3 regions of the Desulfitobacterium hafniense DCB-2 genome follow, and region 1 is predicted to be linked to each of the others. Evidence: riboswitches for the same ligand, from Rfam matches in the RefSeq annotation. Region 1 holds a riboswitch; each other region holds the start of a gene.
The links. A riboswitch is a leader RNA that binds a small molecule or an ion and turns the genes downstream of it on or off. The one in region 1 is predicted to bind cobalamin.

Region 1 (5,879 bases):
GCTTGTTATTTTTTCTAATGAGGCATCATAACCGTCGAAGGTTACCGAAAGACCCTGAACATCCAAGATAACTGTCTGCTTAGCTTCAGCCACTCTCTAAACCTCCTACTCATGAGCGGCATAGGGATCAATTAAAATCTTTAAATAGTCTCCTATTAAATCAAAGAGCATGACCACCAACAGTAAAGCTAATCCAGGAAAAAAGGCCAGCCACCACATCCCCGTAGCCAGATGCTTCATTGATTCAGATAAAACGACCCCTACTGCCGGAACTTCCAAAGGTAACCCATAACCAAGAAATGTAATTCCCGCCTCATGCAAAATGGCATGGGGAAAAAGTAAAATCAAGCCAACCAGATACTGGGGAAGAACATGAGGAATGATGTGACTGGCTGCCACATACCAAGGGCTTTTTCCCAAAGCGCGGGCAAGTTGAACATAGTGGGCTGATCTTACCTGCATGACTTCGGCCCGGATTACCCTGGTCAAACTTGGCCAATGAGTTACAGCAACCCCGGTAATAACTCCAACTGCTCCGCCCCCCAGCGCAATCGAAATCAAAATCAGCAGAATCATATGGGGAATCCCCATGCAAAGATCAACCAGCCAATTAACCGCTGTATCTATCTTGCCGCCAAAGACAGCCGATAAACTGCCCAGCACAAGGGCAATAACCGAGCTGACTGTTGCCGCCAGCAGCCCAACGCGTATGCTCAATGAAAGTCCGGCCATCGTCCGAAAAAACATATCCCGCCCCAAGTAATCGGTGCCAAAGGGATGCTTCCAGGAAGGCGCCTGACTTCTAAAGTCATAGTTCGGCGCATACAAAGCAGAGTCCATCAGAATCCCCCCGATGGTAATTGCTGCTAAAACCAAGAGACCGCTCCCCATAATCAGCATAATTTTTCGACGGCGATTCATGACGAGCCTCCTTCCCGGATTTGAGGATCGACAATCCCATAGATCACATTGGCCAGGAAATTTCCCGTAAATACAAAAAGCACACTAAATAAGGCAATACCCAGCAGCAAAGGAGCATCTCCTTTCAATCCGGCATGGGTAGCCGCGTTTCCCAGACCAGGATAAGAAAAAACCTTCTCCGCCAGCACCGACCCGCCAAACAGTTCACTGACCGAAGCGAATTGCAGCGTTATGCCGGGCAAGGCGATATTGCGCAATCCGTGACGCCGAATAATCTCCCGGGGTTTTTCCCCCCGGGCTTTAGCAAAAAGGACATATTCACTCTTAAGTACGTCAATGAACTTCTGACGGGTATGAAGGGCAATGCCGGCTACACCGGTAATGCTCAAGGTTAAGGCAGGTAGAATCAGATGATAAATTTTATCACCTAGAGTAACCTCATGGGCCAATTTATTGATGGGGGCTGCCAATCCTAAGGGAAACCACTGTAAATAGACAGCAAAAACCATTAAAAAGAGTAAGCCCAGCCAAAAAAGCGGTGTGGATGCCAATATCAAACAAAACGTTTTAATAAAGCGGTCAATCCACTTCCCCTTATTCACGGCAGCGATAATGCCCAAAGTAAACCCCAGCACCCCGGACAACACCCAGGCTACTCCCATCAAGGCCAGCGACGCCCGGAAACGCTCGCCGATAACCTTCGCGACAGGCTGGCGATAAGTGATAGATTCGCCCATGTCACCCTGAAGGACATGGGTTATCCAGATGCCATAGCGCTCTACAGGCGATTTGTTAAGACCCCAATGTTCAGCGATATTCGCCCTTTGCTCTTCGGAGACGTGGGCATCACCCAAATAAGCGTCGATCGGATCAATCGGCGACAGCGCAATAAGCATGAAGCTGATTAGACTCACGGCCCCAAGCAGAGTCAGCATCCGTACTAAAGTACTGCTGAAATAGCGCCCCAATCCTTTATATACCGTGGTACTCATACTACCAGGACCACTCATTCATATTTTCTACAATGGAAATCCCCTGCCCCCGGGTTGGCAATTTCTGCAAAGAGGGGATCTTCAGCCCTTCTTTGACAAGATAAGTGACTTCCGGACGAACGATCCACAAGTACGGAATATCCTTTTGCGCAAGAGCCTGGCCTTCCTGCCAGTATTTATTTGCCTCGTCAGAGTTCGTTGCTGCAAGGGCTTTTTGGATAACCGCATCAACCTCCGGATTGGTATAAGAAGCCGGGTTGCCGATAACCGCTACACCAATTTGCGAAGAATCATAATAACGATAGAATTCTATGGGATTAGGCTGACCAAAGACCCAGCAAGTCGGTAAATTCCTCGCTTCCCGGCATTCCGACCAAGGTGCGGATTTGGGGATAATCTGTATTCCCAGCTTTTTCACATCTTCTGCCAGAGCAACGACCGTATTATAACGCGCCAGATCATTGCTTCGTCCTGTTATCACGATTTCCGCCTTAATATTATTTTTCTCCCGGATGCCGTCCCCGTCAGTATCTTTCCATCCTGCATCTTCCAAGATCTTTTTCGCTTCTTCAACCTGGTTGTCTTTAAACATGTCGCCATTACTCCAGGGAAGTTCCTTCGCCGCTCCATAAGTAACTTGCCCAAATCCGTTCAAAGCGTTTTGGGTAATGAGCTGCCGGTTTATCCCAATGTTCAAGGCTTTGCGAATCGCCGGATCACTTGTGACATTATTGCCTACTTTTTGCCCTGAAGGGTCGGTCGTTTCCGGAATCGTTGGCAGGTTAATGGTAAAAGCATCCATGGCGGACATTCTATATAGTTTCATTCCGTCAACCGGCGTGCTGGCAAATTCAGATTCGACAAGCACCAAGTCCAACTGCCCTGATTTCGCTGCCGCCAGAGCCGCATCTTCATCCAATTTTAAGATGGTTACTTTCTTAAACTTCGGTATTGGGCCGTAATAATGTTCATTCGGTACCAGGATCAACTTCTGATCAACTGCAAATTCGGCAACTTTCCAGGCACCGGAGCCCATCGGATGATCCCCATAGTTTTCATTATAGAGATGCTTGGGGACAATTCCCACCTCGCTTAGATTAAAGACAAACGTAGACCAGGGGGCTTTTAAGCGGAAAACAACAGTACTTTCGTCTAAAGCTTCAACTGAATCCAGCATGGTCAGATCCGCGGCGGAAGCTTTGCTTTTGGTTGTTTCAAAAGTAAAGGCCACATCTTCCGAAGTTAAGGAATGGCCATCCGCAAATTTTGCATCATTGCGGATTTTAAAGGTGTACGTTAATCCATCTGCACTGATATCATAAGAGGTGGCTAAATCATTGACCAATTGGTTGTTTTCTTTTACTTGCAATAAGTGACTGTGAAATATATCCGGTGCCCATACGCCATAGCCTGTGGTCGGGTCAAAACCACCGGCCACCAAATTGACCCCGGCCGAAATAGTAATTTCATCTTTCGCGACATTTTCTGTGATATTTTTTCCGCCGTTAGAAGCAGAACAGCCCACCATCAGCATTAGTCCGGCGAGCAACAGCAATAATACTATTTTTCTCATATGGCCTTCTCCTTTTATTCTTGATTTTAATAGCATGTTATATCAACTGGAATATGGATATTTCGCTATCCATTTTCACCTCCTTATGGCGAAAGAGTCTCCCCAATAATAAATCTCCCTGCAATGATGCAGGGAGAACTTACCTTGAACAAGCCTAAAAAAGCCTTACTAGTGTACTTAATCAGCTTTCTAAAAGGCAGGTCTTCTGGCTCTCGTGTCATCCTCCTCCCACGCCTTCCCATCTCTAAAAAAGACAGTGACATTCTGGGGATTCGTCTCCGATTACAGCGGCGGATCCGCACCGGACTTATACCGGTTTCCCTATTCTCCCTATGGGCACCTTAAGCTATGTATTCGGTTTTAAAGCAAACAAAACCCATTTTCGCTAAGAAAATGGGTTAAAGCACAAGTGCAACCGTCATATCCCTTTTTCCGCGAAAGGCGTAGACAACCAGTATTAGGCAGGTTTCCTGACTTGCGGGTCTTTGCTTTCTTTCTCCTTCCCGGATAAAACCAGTGGTTATAAAAGAAGCTCTCCGCATACAGTGGCGCGACCGTCCAGGAATTTCACCTGGTTCCCTATTATCCTCCGATAAATCAGAGGCACCTAAAAACTGAATATTTAATTCACTTATATTGTTTATAACATATATTATGACAATTAACAACCCAAAGATCACTCGAGATTCAAACGCTTCTTCAAAATAGTATTGGTGATGGCGAAGTAAGCAGCCGTGATCAGTGCCGACTCAATCAGTATGAAGGCAATGAAAAGGTGGATCTCCGTGTGCATAGTGAGAAAATTCCCCGGGGTAATATTCCAGGCATTGCCATGCCCTATTATAAAACCAATCCCCATGCTGATCATTTGGGTTAAGGTATTGAGTCCGATAAAGGCGGCAAAGGAGGCCAGAATACGGTGCTGATTAAACAGGTGGCCAACAGCAATCGAGGCGTAGAGGATTAAAATGGCCGATGCCAGAATGAGGAAGATGCCGATCACAGCCTCGAGGGAATACAAATAAATCGATGTGCCCAGATAACCCCATAGTGTGCCAGAGAATTGGGTCAGCTCCCTCATAATGTGCTCCCAGTCCCCTGCTTTTAAAGCGATGAGGATGATGGAGAGCATGGCCACGAAGAAACTGATCACTAACCAAAACATGGAGATCAGCATCTTACAGACAATGTGCTGCCAGGGTTTGACAGGGAGAGTGAACATCAGGTAGCCTTCTTCAGAGAGAAGATTCTTATAGAAACGCTGAATCGTCATAATCAAGGTCATAACAAAGATACCGGCCATGATAAAAATATAAACAGCCATACTGATGACCGCCGGAGCCTGCCAGTGGTGGCTGGAACTTACTCCCAGCATGAAGCGGTTAATCAGGGCGAAAACCAATAAAGCCAGGTATAAGGGCAGGAAAACTCTTCCTGTGGCTTTCAACTCATATTTCATCAACTTACTTAGCATTTGAACACCTCCCGGAATAAGGCATCGACGGATTTACCTTTTTCACTGCGGATTTCATCCACTGTGGAGGTCAAGACAACTTGACCTTGATTGATAAAGACAACATAATCGAGGATATTTTCAATTTCAGAGATAAGGTGGGTGGAGATGAGAACAGTTCCCTTTTCATTGTAGTTGCTGAGAATGGTTTTCAGGATATAATCCCGGGCTGCCGGGTCCACTCCGCCGATAGGCTCATCTAAGAGGTAAAGATCCGCTTCACGGCTCATGACCAGGATGAGCTGAACTTTTTCTTTGGTGCCCTTGGACATGGTCTTAAGTCTGTCATGAGGATTGATGTTGAGGTTTTTCAGCATCTCGAAGGCCTTTTCCGGCTTGAAATCCTCATAAAAGTCCTGGAAGAACTCAATGATTTCGTGAACTTTCATCCAATCATTGAGGTAAGTTTTTTCCGGGAGATAGGAGATTATTTTCTTGGTCCCGATACCCGGCTTTTGGCCATCGATCAGAATCTCGCCCCCGCTTGGGGTGAGCAGCTCATTGGCCAGTTTGATCAGGGTGCTTTTCCCGCTGCCGTTAGGTCCTAAAAGGCCCACGATCTGACCCCGTTCCAAAGTTAAGTTAATCGTGTTCAGGGCCACCTTGGTGCCGTATTTCTTGGTCAGCCCCTTGCATTCCAGGATTGGGTTCATTTCTTCATCTCCTCTGCCATAGTGTTGATGATGGTTAGGATCTCTTTTTGTTCAAAGCCCATCATTTTCATTTTTTCCAGAAATTCAGCAATTTGTTCTTTGGCTACTTGGGTTTTGGCCATCTCTACCATATGCGCATCCTCCGTTACCGATCGACCGCTGGTGCGGTGGGTTATAATCAATCCGTCCTCTTCCATTTTGGCTAAAGCTCTTTGCATAGTATTGGG
Region 2 (5,879 bases), 1.4 Mb from region 1:
AAGCCAGAATTAGTATTCTCAGCCAAGCTTTTCACTCCTGTCCTTCTCTTTATCATTCTGTATCCAAAATTTTGTCCAAGTCGCGTAGCTTTACGCACAACGCACCTTCAGAGCCGAGTCCTGAACCGAGTCCAGAGCCGAATCCTGAACTGAGTCTTGAGCTGAGTCCTGAAAAGATTCTTGAACAAATACTTGAAAAACTGCCCAAGGATTTTGTTTTACAAAAGAGAGCGAATTTAAGCGAGCGGAAACAAAACTTCGCAAAAAGACTGCAGCGGAGTCGGGTTGGAAACAGGACGTTTCCAACCGGCCATTGAGCAGGAGCGATTTGGCCGGCGTCCCGACGGAGCGGCTGGCTTTTCGCGTTAGTTTTGTCCGCGCAGCTCATTGAGCGAACGATGTAAAACAAAATCCTGGAGACAATATCTTTCAAACTATCTCGCTCACGATTGAGGCTTCCTGCAAAGCACAAGACTCAAATAGTCCACTTTTTCCAGCACTTCCTCCGGATCAAGCAAACGAATCTCTTCCCCCGCCTGACCTACCCGGGTAGCTAAAACCGCCTGTGACCCGGTCCTTTGGACATGATTCAGCACCTCCGGCAGATTCCGCGATACTTTCATTAAGACGAGATTAGGGTAGTGCTCATACTCCTCTAAACCTTCAATCCCCGGCAAAACAATCAGAGGCTCATCACCTGTGGCTAAAGGCCAATTCACTCGGGCAGCGGCAGCCGCCATAGCCGTGATCCCTGGGATGGTCTCTATTTGGTCCGGCTCAAGCCGCTCTCTTAGAATGGTCAGTAAATAACTATAGGTACTGTATAAGGAAGGATCACCTAAGGTAAGGAAGGCAACAGAATGCCCTTGACTGAGCTCCGCCTCAATCTTCTCCGCTGCACTCTGCCAAGCAGCCTGGAGTATGCTTTCGTCGGCGGTCATCGGCATTTCCAGCTCTAAAATGCTGACTCCGGAGGGGCAGTGTGACTGGGCAATTTCCCAGGCAACACTTTCCCGCTCCATCTTGGATTTGGGTATGGCGACAACTTGAATAGCTTGTAATATTTCCACGGCCCGTAAAGTAATGAGCTTAGGGTCCCCCGGCCCTACGCCCACCCCATAGAATTTGGCCTTTTCCCCGATCAGGGTGGTTACTGTGTTTTTGTCTTCATGCTTATCCTTCTTCACTTTGTTCCTCCTTAGTTCCTCGTCTTGCCACCAGCTTGCAGTTCTGCAGTGCCGCTCCCTTGCCAGGGGTCTTGGCTCCTGTGTTTGAGCGGAGACCTTAGCTTCCTTTCCTTCCTGAGAGTATAAATACAGGATTTTGGGCCTGGGCAAGATGAATATCCTTAATGCCCTTCCAGCGCACAGCTTGGATCGAAACCACATCAACATCTTCGTATTGCAAGCTTTTCAGGGCCTCCATACCATGAGCCAATGTCTCTAAAGTTACGGCAGTCACCACTGCCCGTCCCCCAGGTACCAGAGGGGCTTGGTGTAAAATCTCCCGAATCTGTCCATGGCTTCCGCCAATAATGCAGACATCCACAGGCGGGATTTCCTGCAGAGCCAGCGGTGCGGAGCCACGAATCAAGCGCAGGTTGCTTACCCGGAATTTCTCCTGATTCTTCAGGATCAGCTCTTGTGCCTCCGGATTTTCCTCCACCGCATAAACGCAGCCGCGATGAGCCAGAAGAGCAGCTTCAATGCTTATACTTCCCGTCCCGGCTCCCACATCCAAGACCCGGCTCGCGGGGATAATTCCCGCCTTAGCCAGAACTTGAACGCGAATCTCCGTCTTGGTCATGGGGACATCACCGCGTATAAACTCCTCATCCTTGATGCCAAAGCTCCTGGGCAGGGAGAGGACAGATTGTTCCGGCTTATGCTCCGCTTCTTCCGGATAGAGGATCATCACCGCATTGGCGAAATCTTCTTCTGAATTCATGAGCTGATCAGCATCTGTATTCAGCCAACGCTCTTCCGCATAGGTTAAGGCGTTGCCAAGTGAAATCCGCGGATTGCAGCCATAGGTGCGATAATACTCAGCGATCTTCCGGGGTGAGTTTTCACCGCCAGTAAGAACCCCCACTGGCCGGCTGAGATGTAAAGGCAAGCAGTTCAGCGGACGTCCATGGACACTAAGCAGCTCTGCATCCTGCCAGGGTATCCCTGCCCGGGCAAAGGCCAGCTGAATGGAGCTGAGGCCCGGCAATACTTGAATTTCTTCTTGAGGAAACTCCCTTTTCAGCCAAGGAAGCAGACTATAGAAACCTGGATCACCGGAAACCAGGACACTGGCTTTTTTGCCCTGCTGCAATACTTTCTGCAAGGTTTGCCGAGTTTCCGCCAGATTTCCAGTGACCCGGTATGACTCTCCCTGGAAATCCGGGAACAGCTCCAGGGCTCGTATCCCTCCTACCAAAACATCGCTCTGAGCGACCATTGCTTCAACAGCCTGGGGAACCCATGCTCTCGTACCAGGGCCTATCCCCACTATTTGAATCATCCCATCACCTTCCCCTCGATTAAGCTCAATAAAAAAGCAAGCTAAACAAAAAAGAGCCCTGAGCGGCTCTTTGGTTCTTCCCTTCGGTATTTCCGAAATCGTCACTACATCATCCATCGCTCGTGGACGTAGCGCAATGTTCAAGGCAGGTCTCCTGGCTTCCAGTCTTTATGCCTCTTCCCTTCCCAGGCTCATCCCAGTGGGCCTTAAGAGGCACTCGTGGTTCACAGTGGCGGGACCGCGCCGGATTTTCACCGGCTTCCCTTTTCTTCCTCTAAAGAGGAACCTTGAATACTATTCGGTTGTTAAGACAACTTAATTCGAATTACTAAACTATTCTCTATTTTCGCCAAAATTCCTCCTCCACCGGCGGCCAATGCCAAAATTCTTTGCCGATCTCCATAGCCGGATCATCCCAGGCGATGATCTCTCCGTTAAGCAAAGTAAAGGCAGTTCCCACCTGAAGTTCCCCATGTACATGGTCTTGAGCCCGGTGGCTTGCCCTTTCAGCCAGTTTAAATAAAAGGCTCCCCCAGCCCTTGCTGCGAATTTCCTCGGCAGCACCTTCAACTGTCGGCAACTCCGCGATGGTCTGCAAGGAATTTTGATCCATACCAGCCAGGGCGGCATGGGCCACCAGGATCTCCATCCGGGCATCGGCAACATGAGTATGAGTATGGAATATTCCCCCGGCCACTTTAATGAGTTTGCCAATATGACCTAAGAGAAGCACCTTTTCGATCTTGCGATAAGCAGCCTCTTCCAGCAAAAAGCCCACAAAATTACTCATCTGAATAATGGCTTCCTCAGGGACCATGAGCTGCTCCCTGGCTACCTTAAAGCCATAATTGCCGGGAGTCAGAACAATGGCTTTGTGTCCATAAGCGACGGCTTGATCCAATTCAGGCAGGATCGAATTCTTAAAGGCTTCTTCCGACATCGGCCGAACGATACCCGTTGTACCTAAGATCGATACCCCTCCCATAATTCCCAGTCGGGGGTTCAAGGTCTTTAGAGCAAGCCGTTCCCCTTCAGGCACTTCGATCACCACCAGGATTTCTTCCTGGGGAAATACCTCCCGTACCGCGGCCTGAATCATGGACCGGGGAACAGGATTGATAGCGCTTTCCCCCGGAGGAATCTGCAGACCCTTTTTGGTGACAACTCCGATGCCCCGCCCGCCGCGAATAAGGATTTCTCCTCTTTGAGAAAGGAGCTGCACCCTGGCGACCACTTCCAAACCATGGGTGACATCGGGATCATCTCCCGCATTTTTGATAATGCTTACCCAAGCAACATCTTCCGCCCTGTCCCATCTATGTACAGGCAATTGAAGCCGTTCGCCCTGAGGCAGCGGGATATCCACCTCTGTTCCCTGATGCAGTCCTTTCAGCAAAAGGCAGGCAGCTTTTGCTGCCCCTGCTGCACAACTGCCCGTAGTAAAGCCCGTTTTCCATGAATGCCTGTCCTTCGTCTTTTTCCTCATATCAGCCGCCCCACCCATTATCGTATTTAACTATAATGCTATCATTTCACCTCATAGTTTCAAAATCCTTCATTTTGGCACGAACCTTTTGCTCATAGTTTTTATAAAAAACGTTCAAATCCCCAATATAGTTGTCTTTCCAGGGTTTGTTGCGGCCGCAATAGTGAATAATCGCTGTATTGCTGCGGACCCAATCCAGATCAATTTTAGCATCCCAGTACTTGGGGTTCAGATTATAGAGGGCATAATACCGCTCACTGAGATTATAGATTTTCGCATCTACAGTCAGGGTTCTATCACTATACACCCCATTAAGAACATCCTGGTCAGGCAGGAATAAGCGGTGCTTGTATTCTTCAATATATTGGTAGACTTCATGAACATCCTGTTCCTGGCGCAGCAGGGACAAGTTCATCATCATCACCCCCGAATTGACATAGGTGCTGTCTTCAGCCATATTAAGTCTGACGTGATTGAGTTTTTTCAATAGTTCCTTAACATGGGAGGCTGCTGCGAAGAAGTTTCCTTGGAAGTCTATGGTGTAGAGCTCCTTTAGAGGATTGATGACGACAAGATCAGGATCCAGGTACAAAATTCGTTCAAGGTGATCGGGAAGATAATTCACTGCAAAAATCCGGTAATACATTTCCTTGGGATAGCGGCTGGTAATAGGTGCCTTGCTCAAACCTTCATCAGACAGCTTAATTCCTTCAACCTTACATCGTGAGCTATCAATGGCCTGATCGATACGTGCAAAGTCCTCCTTGGACATAGCGGAATGAGCTACATAAACCGTAAACTGCTCCCCTGGGTTGGAGTCAAGCAGAGAGGTCAGCATAACCATTAACTGTTTTACATAACTTGAGTTCAGGGTGACTAAAATATTCATCGTTTTACCCCTTTGCTGATTGATCTTATCCTGATCGATCATGCTGATTTATCTTAGAACAAGAGAATAGTGCGATGCAGCAGCTTAACGCCAAACAAGGACTGGGATGTCAAAACATCACCAGTCCTTGTTTTCTACCTGGAGAGCACCGCCATAAATTCTTCTCCGGTGATGGTTTCCTTTTCCAACAAATAACGTGCTAATTCATGAAGCTTTTCAATATTTTCTTTTAAAATTTCAAAGGCTTTTTTGTGGGCGCTTTTGATAATGGATAAAATCTCCTCATCAATCCTGGCTGCGGTTTCCGGAGAACACATCAAGGAAGTATCGCCGCCAAGGTAAGGATTATTCACTGTCTCTAAAGCCATCATATCGAAATTCTTGCTCATCCCCAGACGGGTAACCATGGCCCGGGCAATTTTGGTGGCTTGTTCAATATCATTGGAGGCTCCTGAAGTATAGGTTCCAAAGATCAATTCTTCGGCTGCCCGGCCCCCTGTAAAGGTGGTGATTTTATTGAAGGCCTCTTCTTTGCTCATGAGAACGCGCTCATCTTCTTCCACTTGCATGGTATAGCCTAAGGCCCCGGAAGTCCTTGGAATAATGGTAATCTTATGCACAGGAGCAGAGTCCGTTTGTTTGGTGGCTACTAAAGCATGGCCAATCTCGTGGAAAGCAATAATCTCTTTCTCGCGATGAGAAATCACTGCCCCCTTCCGCTGATAACCGGCAATCACAACTTCCACAGACTCCTCCAAATCACTTTGATTCACCCGGCTTCTCCCGCAGCGAACAGCCCGTAAAGCTCCTTCATTAATGATATTGGCTAATTCCGCTCCGGATGCTCCGGCAGTGGCCCGGGCGATGGCTTTAAAGTCGATAGGGGAGTCCATTTTTACCTTTTGCCCATGAACTCTCAGGATGGCTTCCCGGCCTGCCAAATCCGGAAGCTCCACAGGGATCCGGCGATCGAAGCGCCCCGGACGCAGCAAAGCC
Region 3 (5,879 bases), 1.1 Mb from region 1:
GCATGGCTTTCCCACCGGGGTTGAACCCCATGCCCTGGACCAGTACTCTGCCCAGTTTTTCGACAGCCTGGACGGTATAATCCCCATACCGGGCTCCGCTGCGGCCTAAGCCCCCGATCAGGATCAGAACATCACAGCGGGAGATAACCTGCAGAATAGCCTGGCAGATCAGGTCTACCCCATCCCCTGCCACCGGTTCTGTCCAGGCCTCCCCGCCGCATTCCTGAAGGATCCCTGCCAAGAGAATGCTATCCGACTCCACTACCTGTCCGGGGCCGGGCCGGCGGCCGGGTGCCACCAGGTCGTCCCCCACCGGAATGATGGCAGCTTTGGGCTTTTTCCATACGGTTATCGTTTCCACTCCGGCAAAACGCAGGATCGAGAGATGAGCCGGGTTTAGTCGGTAATTGGCCGGAACAAGCCGCTCACCCCCCCTGATGCTGCTGCCTGCCCCCTTGATTCCCTGCCCCGGTGCGGGCAGGGCCTTGATTTCCACTCTTCCATCTGTCCAATGCTTTACCTGTTCCAACGGAATCACTGTATCAAAAGGCGGTTCAATCACCGCGCCCATGGCCCGGAGACAAAATTCATGTTCAGCCAGCACCCGGCTGCCGCTCTCAAGCAGCTTTTTAGCCTGTTCCCAGTTCACCATAATTCCGTCATGCTGGGCGGTATCTGCCGAAGGCACCGAGAAGGCCGCATAGGTCGGTTCCGAAGTCACCCGGCCCAAAGCTTCATTCAGTGGTACGAATTCCTTGGCCAGTTCAAATTTGGCCTGGTCGAAAAGGATCGCCAAAGCCTCATCCCGGGAGAACGGATCATTCTGCTGCCGATGACAGCGTGTGGCACAACCGATGCAGGATGAGGAGGGGCAGCTGATGTGATCATGCTGATTATTTGCCATGGTGTTTCTCCTTATAAAAACAATACCAACAGAAAAAGCGGCCTGCCTTTCTAAAGCAAAACCGCCTGATGACGAAAACAGCAAAAGCCAGCATCCGATCTGTCAATCCTGTATTTTCTGCTTCCTTTTCATCAGTGAAGGCCAGCTGGTTTCCTGACTGACCCCGTGAGCGGTTTGCTCAGGCTCCTCCGTCATGAGATAGTCTTTTAGACAAAGGAGCTCGGAAAACTATTCAATTTCGTTGTTTATCCATAAACATAACATAACATAAATAAACATAAAAATAAATATCCTGATTTTATTTTACACTAAATTAGGTTATATAGGTTTATATAGTTATAAAATTGGGGTATACAAAGCTATGTTTATGCTCAAAAAAGAAGTGCCTGATATCAAAGCACTTCAATCTCGGTAAATGTCAGCCCTGTGAGCTCGTGTCTTTTATAGACTTCCACAAATCGCTCGGAGCAATAAACGGTAACACCGTAGCCCTTGGCTCTGAACAGATCCGCTCCTTTGAGGGATTCTTCTCTTAAATAAAGGTAATCCCGCGCTTCAACCCGCTCCTTGTTCTCGGCACTATAGGTTTCGTAGCCGCATTCCGGACAACGATCGAGCAGAATAACATTTGATTTTTTATAAAATTCGGCACTCACAGCGACATGAAGCTTGTGATAGACCGGCGGTTCCGTGGGTATCTTATGGATTCTGATCCCCTGGCGCCGGAGCTCCTTTAGTTGCAGATCCGATAGATCACGGACGGATAGTACATGAGCTTTCTCTAAGCTGTAACCCGTAATCTTTTCTCTTTCCAGAACGTCTTTGGCCTTCCCTGAGATATGGTTGATATAAAACCAGAGAAAATCAGGATAATTATCATTAGACAAAACAATAGGGTTATCGGTTCCCCAGTCATACATTGTGCTTTTTTTCCATTCTCTTTGGCATAGGGGACAATGGATCTCTTTTCTTGGCCATTCGCCTACACTTGCTCCATAGGCGTAGGGCTCTTTTTCTCCTTCATCAATTTCCAAACAATAATAACGCATCTCATCACCTTCCAATATATACTCTACCTTCCAGCATATACTCCGATAATAAAAAAGAGCCGGTGTATTCGGCTCTGGCAGACGTCATGTAATAAGTAAAGATGAGCGATCATCCTACCCATAAATTTGCTACACTTATTCTCCCCCGAAAACTTGTGTTTCCGGAATGGGGCAGGTATCCTGACTTGAACTCATCCTCATCCCTTACCTTCCCGGTTTTCACCAGTGGATCCTCTAAGGGACTCGTCCTTCTTACAGTAGCGGGGCTGTCCCGGCTTCACACCGGAGTTCCCTATTAATGCATTTAAGCAACCCTATTCCGCCTGATATTCAGTTTTTTCCTAAACTTTTCCTTATAACCAACATTATATCAAGTATCACTGTAAGTCAACAGAATATTTTGCCTACAGCAAAGAGCAGCATATATTATTGGTAAGAAAGGATGAACTTCGGGAAGAAATCAATGATACGAAAGCGAAAATTGCCTCCGGCGAACAGTCCTTTTTGATAATGTAGACACCCTGTTTGCAAAGGTGGCCCTTGGTGATTTATATGCAGATTTAGAGAATGTTTCTGGACTATTGCATTGATAATTAGCATAAATCCTTTTCAACTCCAGGTCCTGCCGGGTACTTAAGATGTATATGATCAAGGTTTCAAAGAATCGCTTCGCCTTTTCCTTGTCTTCCACCTTCTCCAAATTGAAAACTAATTCATGCAGGATGGTATAGAAATTTTTTCATCTTTGATAAAGATTGCCCGCATCGCCCTCAATACAATCAGGAGCAACATATTGCCGACCAGTTCTTGATCAGTGTATGTGGAGAGGTTGTAGAGGATGTATCTGTACTCCGGGATATATTGGGTTACCGTATCAGGCAGCTGTTCATAATGGTCGATCATCCCAGATAGTTTCAGCGGACCGTCCCATTGCTCCTGACCGTGATAGATTACCAGCGGAATGATGACCGGTAGTCTATCTGTCGGAGATTCCTTTAGCTTACTTTCCCATATCCTGACCATATATTTCAGCAGCTGCAGGGCTATGCTTTGGGATGGGTAGCTATGAGGTAAGGTTGGCGATAGCATAAGCTACCGCCGCGCTCCCTCCAGAACCGGACGGACATCTCTCGATGTATCCGGCTCGCCATTTACCTTCGATTGCCGAACTAATCTCAGGTATGAATTTGTTGATAGCAATCAGGACATACGACTAGCGTCTTGCGCCTGCGTTCAATCATTACGCGTTCCCATGCACGCTCGCCTTTCAGTTCCTTCAGTTTCTTGACTTGGTGGAAAGTTAATTGCCCACTCGTTTTTTCGCAGAGTTCACACTTATGCAGACGTATACGATTGGTGAAACTGTTCCTTTTCTCATATCTTGTGTATTGTGGGAGGAGTGACACCCGTGCATCATTTATTGCCAGTCTCTCTCGATGAAAGCCGCCGTTATAAAACGTTGCCACTCTTTTGCCACTTTTTATTGTGTACTCCACCATAAACGTCTTTTTCATCACGTAACGGGCTTTTATTCTTGAAACTGATGTCCTGTATTTTCTAGCGAACGTTTTCAGCATACTGTAATCGGCCTATTTTGATGGAGTTGTTCGCAACCCTATAGTAATTGCGAATCCCTCTTATCTCTTGGTTGTATGCTGTTAAAATGTCGATGTCAGACCGGTTAACAAGCTTGCCCCGGTGCAATGCCTTGTAGGACTCCTTGCCATCTGAAGTCAGAACTGTCTTGAACGCCTTGTACTCGCGGAGTTTGCCCACCCATTTTTCGTGCGGGACCAGCAGTTTGATGGAACCTGTTTGCGAACGCATAATGGCTCCATCTTTTCGTCTCTTTGCGCACTGCTCCCGTGAGACGTAAATATCATATCCGAGAAAGCGGGCTTTATCCCCTGAATGTGTAATCTTTGTCTTGGCGTCCGACATTTTGAGTTTAAGCTCTCCTGCTAAGAACTGTTTGATGTCTGTTTTGACGCGTTCGGCGTCGGTTTTGCTGCCGATAACTCCGACGATGAAGTAGGCTAAGCACCCAGCGCCTTGCCGCATTGCTGCGGCAGGTTTCCGGATGCTCGCCCCCGAACCGTACTTACCCCTCTCGGGGTATACGGCTCTCCATTTACTCAGAATCTACAGAGTGTATTGCCCTGTGGCACTCGTTGCACACAATTAGCGTCTTTCGGCGCATTTTCAGCATGACCCGTTCCCATGGGTGGCTGCCGGTCAGGTCTTTCAGGCGCTTCACCTGATGGGAGCTGACCAGAACATGTTCCTTGCCGCACAACTCACACCTGGCGGCCTTCATGCGGTAGAACAGTTCCTTGGGTTCGTAGTTGACCACGTATTCCGGTTGGTAGTCCACATTTGCTGGCAGGGGGGCAACTATGCGAGGGAATCCATCTTGATAAAACGTGACCCTCCGGATTCCTGACTTAGTCATGTACTCCACGATAAATGCGCCATCACGGCTATATTTGGCATTAATCTTTGAAACCGTGGTTCTGAACTTACCCGCCAGAGTCTTGTACAAGCTGTACTTCATGACGTAATGAAACTTGTTTAGTACCGAGGCGTTGTTGGCCATCCGAAAATAGTTGTAGATACCCCGAAGCTGGGCATTATACATGTTGACGATTTCGCGCGGCTCCAGTCCCATGAAGTCGGTTCTTGGCTGCGGTGTCCATTTTTCCTTGCCGTTACCGTCCGAGGCTACTTTGAGCACACCGTATTCCCGCAACTTACCAACCCATTTGTCTTTCGGGACATACAGCTTGACCTTTCCGGAGTGCACCCGGCTCTGACCTCTGGATGTCCTTCTGGTGGTGTTGTCCTGGCATACCGCGATATCGTATCCCAGGAAGCGCGCCTTATCCTGTCCGTGCGTAATCAGAGTCTTTTCCGGGGAGAGGGTCAACTTCAGCTTGTCCGAGAGAAACCGACAAATGTCAGCTTTGACTTTCTCTGCATCCGTCTTGCTGCCGATGATTCCCACGAGAAAGTCGTCACAATAGCGCACGTATTGGATTCTGCGGTAGGTGCCATCCATCGGGTCATTGGCGGGGCATTCTAGCATCCGCTTGCGCAGGGCTCTGATTTCTCTTTGCGCCGCTTTCTTTTCCTCATCCGTCAGGGTTAACCACAGGCGGTCGTACTTTACTTTCCGATACTGGTGGGTTCGCTGGGCGCGTCCGTAGTCCTTGCCTGCCTGGCGGCGATTGCCTTTGTCGAACCGCTGTTTATACTCTTCCATATACAAATCCAGCTCATGGAGGTACAGATTGGCAAGAAGGGGACTGGCACCTGACCCCTGCGGAGACCCGCTGTAGGTGGCATTGTACTGCCAGTCTTCCAGGTATCCAGCCCTGAGGAACTTCCAGATCAGAGAGATAAAGTTCTCGTCCTGGATGCGCCTGCGCAGGATGTTCACCAGCATGTGGTGGTCGATAGTATCGAAATAGGCTTTGATGTCACCCTCGACAAACCACTTGACCCCATTGAAGCTGCGCTGCATCCGGGCGAGCGCCGTATGGCAGCTTCTGTTCGGTCGAAACCCGTGGGAAGAGTCCAGAAAAGTTGGCTCGTAGATACTCTCAAGCAGCATGCGCACGACTTCTTGCACCAGCTTGTCATTTGCCGCCTGAATCCCCAGTGGCCGTTGTCCTTTCCCACTTTTCTTGGGGATGTAGCGCCGGCGCGCTGGTTGTGGCTGGTAGCTGCGGTTCTTAAGCGATTGAATCAGGGATTCAATGCGCTCCATACCGGTACCGTCCAGCGTTGTTCTATCCACTCCCGGGGTCATGGCTCCATTGTTGGCGTACAGCTTCTGATACGCTAACAGGTAGAAGTCTGGGTTGTAGAGATTCCGATACAAACGCTCAAACCGGTAGTCTTGCTTTTGGGATTGCCTCTGTAGA

Region 2: another riboswitch for cobalamin. It lies ahead of DHAF_RS06495 (bifunctional cobalt-precorrin-7 (C(5))-methyltransferase/cobalt-precorrin-6B (C(15))-methyltransferase); the one in region 1 lies ahead of DHAF_RS12640 (ABC transporter substrate-binding protein).
Region 3: another riboswitch for cobalamin. It lies ahead of DHAF_RS07665 (double-CXXCG motif protein); the one in region 1 lies ahead of DHAF_RS12640 (ABC transporter substrate-binding protein).

What each region holds. Positions count from the first base shown of each region.
Region 1 covers NC_011830.1:2,751,948-2,757,826, reverse strand. Annotated here, with positions in the region: gene DHAF_RS12655 (ATP-binding cassette domain-containing protein) at 1-93, opposite strand, end outside; gene DHAF_RS12650 (ABC transporter permease) at 106-921, opposite strand; gene DHAF_RS12645 (ABC transporter permease) at 918-1,913, opposite strand; gene DHAF_RS12640 (ABC transporter substrate-binding protein) at 1,915-3,486, opposite strand; cobalamin riboswitch at 3,665-3,845, opposite strand; cobalamin riboswitch at 3,930-4,112, opposite strand; gene DHAF_RS12635 (hypothetical protein) at 4,163-4,960, opposite strand; gene DHAF_RS12630 (ABC transporter ATP-binding protein) at 4,954-5,652, opposite strand; gene DHAF_RS12625 (GntR family transcriptional regulator) at 5,649-5,879, opposite strand, start outside.
Region 2 covers NC_011830.1:1,392,368-1,398,246, reverse strand. Annotated here, with positions in the region: gene cobM (precorrin-4 C(11)-methyltransferase) at 1-56, opposite strand, end outside; gene cobI (precorrin-2 C(20)-methyltransferase) at 444-1,187, opposite strand; gene DHAF_RS06495 (bifunctional cobalt-precorrin-7 (C(5))-methyltransferase/cobalt-precorrin-6B (C(15))-methyltransferase) at 1,285-2,625, opposite strand; cobalamin riboswitch at 2,636-2,813, opposite strand; gene cbiD (cobalt-precorrin-5B (C(1))-methyltransferase CbiD) at 2,849-4,012, opposite strand; gene DHAF_RS06485 (glycosyltransferase family 8 protein) at 4,041-4,925, opposite strand; gene ftsH (ATP-dependent zinc metalloprotease FtsH) at 5,018-5,879, opposite strand, start outside.
Region 3 covers NC_011830.1:1,635,301-1,641,179, reverse strand. Annotated here, with positions in the region: gene DHAF_RS07670 (molybdopterin molybdotransferase MoeA) at 1-904, opposite strand, end outside; molybdenum cofactor riboswitch at 1,010-1,142, opposite strand; gene DHAF_RS07665 (double-CXXCG motif protein) at 1,297-1,953, opposite strand; cobalamin riboswitch at 2,107-2,285, opposite strand; gene DHAF_RS07660 (Rpn family recombination-promoting nuclease/putative transposase) at 2,662-3,042, opposite strand; gene DHAF_RS26755 (HNH endonuclease) at 3,129-3,452, opposite strand; gene DHAF_RS24725 (group II intron reverse transcriptase/maturase) at 3,511-4,014, opposite strand; gene DHAF_RS07650 (reverse transcriptase/maturase family protein) at 4,085-5,879, opposite strand, start outside.